2 regions of the Staphylococcus caprae genome follow, and region 2 is predicted to be linked to the other one. Evidence: riboswitches for the same ligand, from Rfam matches in the RefSeq annotation. Region 2 holds a riboswitch; the other holds the start of a gene.
What was found. Region 2 has a riboswitch for thiamine pyrophosphate ahead of JMUB898_RS02375 (thiamine phosphate synthase). Riboswitches for the same ligand answer to the same signal wherever they lie in the genome.
Positions count from the first base shown of each region.

Region 1: another riboswitch for thiamine pyrophosphate. It lies ahead of JMUB898_RS12250 (ABC transporter substrate-binding protein); the one in region 2 lies ahead of JMUB898_RS02375 (thiamine phosphate synthase).

Region 1 is NZ_AP018587.1:2,531,973-2,535,407, forward strand. It holds gene JMUB898_RS12245 (L-cystine transporter) at 1-1,259, shown strand, start outside; TPP riboswitch at 1,538-1,639, shown strand; gene JMUB898_RS12250 (ABC transporter substrate-binding protein) at 1,694-2,605, shown strand; gene nfsA (oxygen-insensitive NADPH nitroreductase) at 2,707-3,435, opposite strand, start outside.
Region 2 is NZ_AP018587.1:533,166-536,600, forward strand. It holds gene JMUB898_RS02360 (thiazole synthase) at 1-148, opposite strand, end outside; gene thiS (sulfur carrier protein ThiS) at 150-350, opposite strand; gene thiO (glycine oxidase ThiO) at 334-1,452, opposite strand; gene JMUB898_RS02375 (thiamine phosphate synthase) at 1,445-2,035, opposite strand; TPP riboswitch at 2,115-2,224, opposite strand; gene JMUB898_RS02380 (pyruvate MFS transporter) at 2,691-3,435, shown strand, end outside.

The sequences.
Region 1 (3,435 bases), 600 kb from region 2:
TGGGAATAGCTTTACATCTTATCTTCGGAGCAGAATCAAAAGTATTAAAACAAACTTCAGATTGGTTTAGCATTATTGGGGACGGTTATGTTGCTTTATTACAAATGATTGTCATGCCACTTATTTTTGTATCTATTGTAGCAGCATTTAGTAAAATCCAAATTGGGGATAAATTTGCGAAAATCGGTACCTTTATTTTTATGTTTTTAATTGGAACCGTAGCGATTGCAGCCATTGTCGGCATTATCTATGCATTGATTTTCGGTCTAGACGCTTCATCGATCGATTTAGGAAGTGCTGAGCATTCACGTGGCTCAGAAATTAGTAAGCAAGCTAAAGATTTAACTGCTAATACATTGCCACAACAAATTCTTGAATTATTACCAAGCAATCCATTCTTAGACTTTACAGGTCAACGTACCACTTCAACTATCGCTGTTGTGATCTTCGCAACTTTCGTTGGTTTCGCATACTTACGTGTAGCGCGCAAACAGCCTGAACACGGTAATTTATTAAAACGTGGTATTGAAGCTGTATATGACATTGTAATGGCTATCGTCACTTTCGTTTTACGTTTAACGCCTTATGGCATCTTAGCAATTATGGCTTCTACACTTGCCACAAGTGACTTTGGAGCGATTTGGACTTTAGGAAAATTCCTACTCGCTTCTTATGCAGCATTAATAACGATGTATGTGATTCACTTAATCATTTTAAGTGTATTAGGTATTAATCCAGTTAGATATGTTAAGAAAACGTTAGAAGTATTGATCTTTGCATTCACTTCTCGTTCAAGCGCAGGAGCCCTACCTTTAAATATTCAAACTCAAACGCAACGTTTAGGTGTTCCAGAAGGTATTGCTAACTTCTCTGCAACATTTGGATTATCAATTGGACAAAACGGTTGCGCTGGAATCTACCCAGCTATGCTAGCAATCATGGTCGCGCCTGTCGCACATGTCCATATCGATTTCCAATTCATCATTACACTGATTGCTGTAGTGATTATTAGTTCATTTGGTGTCGCAGGTGTAGGTGGCGGTGCAACATTTGCATCAATTTTAGTATTATCTACATTAAACTTACCTGTCGCACTTGCAGGTGTACTTATTTCTATCGAACCTTTAATTGATATGGGACGTACCGCATTAAATGTGAATGATTCAATTTTAGCCGGAACAGGTACTGCACGCTTAACTAAAAATTGGGATAAAGACACATTTGAATCTAACCATTACGGAGAATTATCATCTAGTTAATTTTTATTAAAATGAATTTTAAACGAATAAGTATATGGTTCCATTATCTATCATATGCCTCACAAGCTTCTTATTTAAGGAGTTTGTGGCGTTTTTATTTAACTTTAGAAATAAGATTGAGTTATCAACTACTATACAACTGTCTTTGTCCAGAAAATCAACGATTCAAATACTTCATTATAAATTAATACTCTATTTAAACTGTTACGCTCTTCTTCGATTAATTCATCATTTATATACGCGTTTTTATAACTATGCTATGTTAGAAGTTAGGTATAACAAATCACTAGGGGTGCATGTTGCATGCTGAGAGAAAGGTACCCTTTCAACCCTTGAACCTGTTGGTTAGTACCAGCGTAGGAAAGTGAAATATATTTTTTATTTCTTTCAAATTCACTTTTTTACGAAAATTTGTTTGTTGGAGGAATTTTTTTATGGAAAAATTAGTAGTCGGTTTAGAATGGTTCTTAAATCCTGATCATTTGCCTTTAATTTTAGGAATGGAAAAAGGTTGGTTTAGCGAGCAAAACTTAGAAATTGAAATGATTGAACCTGAACAACATTTTGATGCTTTAGAAGAAATTGAAAATGGTTCAATGGATATCGCGATTACTGAGCCTATCCATCTTGTTGAATATAAAGCGATGAATGAAAATGTAGTTGGCTTCGCTCGATATCTACATACAAATGGCGGTGTGATGTACAACAAAGACAAAGGTATTCAATCACCTAAAGACTTAATTGGCAAACGTCTTCAATATCCGGGTGCTCCTGGATCAGGAGGTATAGCAATTGCTAAAACTATGATTGAAGCTGATGGAGGCATGTATAATGTAGGAGATATCGTCCCTATAAACAATAGCTTTTATCATACTGATGCATTGTTAAATGACAAGGCAGATGCAGCTACACTCATTTTTGAGAATTTCGAAATACTTGAAGCGAGAAATGCAGGATTGAATGTAGATTATTTTGCTTTAAAAGATTACAATGTCCCAGACTTTTGTCAATTAATTTTTATTACTACACCTGATAAGTTAGAAACAGACAACCAGAAACTCAAAAAGTTTATTAAGGTCATTCAAAAAGCTATACAATATATCAACAATAATTTAGAAGATGCCATCAATATATATGCAGATTACACCCAAACAGATATTAATAATAAATTAAATAAAGACACCATTGAAGCAACAGCTAAATGTTTTACTAATGATTTGTCTATGAGTTCAGACTTCTATAATGACTTACAATTATGGTTACAAAGTACAGGTAAAATCAAGCATACGATAGATGCAGAAAAATATTTTACAAACCAATTGTTATTCAGTAGATATACCAAATAATAGGAATAAGCTACAGAAAATAAGTTAAAAATCCTAAAATTATAGCCTATAAATGAATTCGGGTTTGAAAGTTCATTTATAGGCTTTTTTCCAATTATGAATTATTTTTTGATGAATCCAGCTTTATGCAATTGGTCTAACATATCAGGTCGTGTTTTACTACTTAAGAATTGCTCAATTTGTTCGGACCATGTTTCAGTACGCTCCCCATTTGTACGTTCCTTATAATAGTCACTTACAATTTGATCATACGCTTCTAATTCACGACGTTGTTTATCATTACTTGCGTCGTAGCTATTTTTATGGAAAATGTGTTCAAACGGTAATCTTGGTTTCGGCGCACCATTCTCATCCTCAGCAGGTTCACCTACTGCCATACCAAATAGAGGGAAGGTATAATCAGGTAAGTCTAAAATTTCACGTACACGCGCCACATCATTACGTAGAGAACCTAAATAAACGATGCCATATCCCATATCTTCAGCAGCTACAGCCATGTTTTCAGAAACAAGTGCGACATCTATAGAGCCGACTAGCAAGCCTTCTGCTGATGAAAAAGAAATACTCATATCTGATTCAGCGTTTTCATTTACAAGACTATGACGATAATAATCTAAAACAAATACAAATAAGTACCCATTATCTACAACATACGGTTGACCAGAAACTTCTTTTAAATCTTCTTTGATTTTAGGATCATCAATACCAATGATTGAATACGTTTGAAGATAACTTGACGTTGATGCTGATTGACCAGCTTCCACTATCTTCTTCACTGCGTCATCGCTAAGCGGACTTTCTTTGAACTTTCTTACTGAATGATGCTTTCG
Region 2 (3,435 bases):
GGTCATATAGATTCATACGTCGAACTGCGAAAGTTAACACATTTGTTCCTGATGCTTCAATCGCTTTTGATTGAATATCTTCATTTTCAAATTTACCAGTACCTAATAATAAGCGAGAGTGTAATTCTAAATTTCCAATTTTAAACATATTATCCGCCTCCAACGATTTCTAATAATTCTAATCGGTCATCTTCTCTGACTGTATGTTCATGGTATGCATCTTGTTTGATTAACGCTTTATTAAATTCAACGATGACGCGTGTTGGATCTAACTCGAGTGATGTGAGCACATCATGTATTGATTGTTCATGGTCGAAACTGAACGTGTCGCCATTAATGATACACTTCATAGTTATTCCTCCTTGATACGCTAAAACTTGAATAATGAGGTGGTTTGATACCTGAAATTAACCAATTTGCGATATCCCGACCAATAATAGGTGACAATAAGATACCGTTACGATAGTGTCCAGTGATCACAAATAAGCCATCATCGATTTGATCCATCATAGGCACTTCATTGTCTGTATATGGACGAACGCCTGACCATTCCTTAAGAATACGACTATGTTTAAGTTCTGGAATGCGTTCGCACGCATGATTGAATAACCAGTTTAACCCTTTCTTAGTAGTACCAACCGAATAGTTATCGAACTCGCTTGTTGCACCAATTAAGAACCGATTAGGTTGTTTTGGAACGATGTAACAACCATTCGTCATAAATAATGTTTCTGAAAGATTGAGCTCGTCATTTTCCAATAACAGAACTTCACCTTTCACGCCAATCACTTTTCTATGAAGATTGTAATTTTTAAGAAGTTGAGAGGACCAAGCGCCCCCAGCAACGATAATTTTACGTGCTTCAATAAGAGGTTGTTGGTCAGTATAAACTGAGTAATAACCATTATTTCTTTCAATAGATTGCACCTCAGTGTGATGATAGCGCGAGATGCGTCTCATGTTGAGTGACTCTAGTAATGCTTTGGTGTATGCGTTAGCGTTGATTTGGCCATCATGTGGGATATGAATCGCTGCATAAGATGGCTTCACATTTCCATTCGTTAAGTGCATGAGGTCTTCAGGTGATAATTGTTTAACACTAGGGTCGTTTTGCTTTAGAAAGTTGTATTGTCGTCGCAAGGATTCAACATCTTCTTTACTATGCGCAATTTTAATTAAACCTGAATCTTGAAACTGAATATCAATACCTGTTTCGTTCATTAATGATTCACTAAGAAGTGGGAACATTCCTCGTGATTCAATCGCTAGTTTGAATAAATCACTTTCTTCGGTGAATTCATTTTGCGCGCCTAACATCCCACCAGCTTTATATGACGCATGTTTACCTGGGACATCTCTATCTACAATAGCTACATCGTATTGCGTTGCACTTAATTGTCTTGCTATCGACATGCCGATGACACCTGAACCAATAATAAGCACATCATGCATGTTTCAACCACTTCCTTTTTAATTCTTTTATGTCCTCGAGTGACGCATTCATGAAAAATGAAATGGCACAAATTCCCGCGAACCTTTTTGTTACCTGAGCAATTGTCTGTTGAGAAATACCTCCTATGGCATAGATAGGAAAAGGGAGATTCAACACCTCTTCAATTTCGTCATTTGTCCGTGGTAATTCATTTGGATGCGACGTCGTAGGGAAGATATGACCGAAGAATACATAATCCAACCCTCTATCAATACATTGACGTACACTTTTGGCATTATGGGTCGACATGCTCACTTGTATGTCAGGATGGGTCTTTTTGTATGAAAATGCTGTTTCATCATTTTCCTTAAAATGAATGCGTTTGAGATTTAAATCTTCTAATAAAGCAATATCGCTATGAACAATGATTTTGTCTTTAGCAAACCCTTGATTCATTAAGTGAATCATCGATTGCTTTAATTCTTTTTGAGGCATTGATGTTCGAAATAATAATCCATCAATACCTTCCGCAATATCTAAGTAATGTTCTAAATCTTGAGCAGTAAGGACTTTATCGTAAGTAACCGCAATAAATATGTGTATCACCCCAAATCCACAAATAAAAAAACGCTATCTCCCTGAATTGGGAAATAGCGCTTAGATTATGTATATAAATCCTAAAACTTTCGCATCGCCACTTCCCTACGCCAGTATGAACTGGATCAGGTTCTAGGAATTATAAAGTCTATTCTTTACTCTCAGCCTTAAACAAAGGCACTTCCAGTGGATTGATATAAAATTTTATCAAAGATATGTAACCGTTTTTCTTAATGTATATATTACTATTTTTATCTATATACATCAAATGCTATTGAAAGAAAGTAAAACCTGTTGATAATGTATAAATTTGCAAAACACTTACTCATAGTGAATATTTAATAATATACTTTATGTTTTAAACGATTCATTTTCTGTAAAATTATAGTTTTGAACTTCATGAAATCATACAAGACGATCAATTTAACCAAACTCAAAAGCGAGTGGTGAAATATACGAAAAATATACATTTTTTCAAGAAATTTCGTTCAAACTATTGTAACCGTTTTCACAACATGCTATATTATAAAAAATTGTAGCGCTACAACTTACTCAAGTTGTTCTAAAAAGGGAAGTTTCAACAGACATCATAGGAAATTTCTGAAACTTAACGACATCTTAAATAGAAACAACATAATATTAAAGGAAGTAGGAAACAAATATGAAAGAAAAACGCAGTAATGTACGTTGGTATTTCGCAATAGGGTTCTTCTTCATTGGCGTTATTGCATATATGGATAGGTCTAATATCTCATATATCGCTGCTCCGATGATGAAAGATTTAGGTTTAACCAAAACACAATTCGGACTACTTGCCTCATTCTTCTCGCTAGGTTACGCATTTATGCAAGTGCCATCAGGGATGTTAGCTGAGAAGTTTGGACCACGTAAGATGATTACTATTGCACTTGTATGGTGGAGTGCTTTCACAATTTTAACGGGAATGATTAAACACCATGGATTGTTATACTTTATAAGATTCTTATTTGGCGTAGGGGAAGCTCCAATGTATCCATCTAATGCCGTATTTAACTCTTTCTGGTTTGCTAAAAATGAAAAAGGAAGAGCATCTAGTGCATTATTAGCAGGTTCTTACTTTGGTCCTGTGCTTGCGCCAATCATTACGATTGCTATCGTTAATGCGTTTAACTGGCAAGCGGTATTCTATATCTTCGGTGCGATTGGTATCGTCATGGCTATTCTTTGGGCGATTATTGCTAAAGATTTACCTGAACACCATAAGATGGTTAGTGATGCAGAGAAGAAATATATTACTGAACATCGTGATACAGTTGCGACTGAAAAGTCTTTACCACCATGGAAACGCTTCTTAAGTCACTTCAGTTTCTATGCCATTGCTTTACAATATTTTGTAGTACAATTCGTTATCGCATTATTCTTAATCT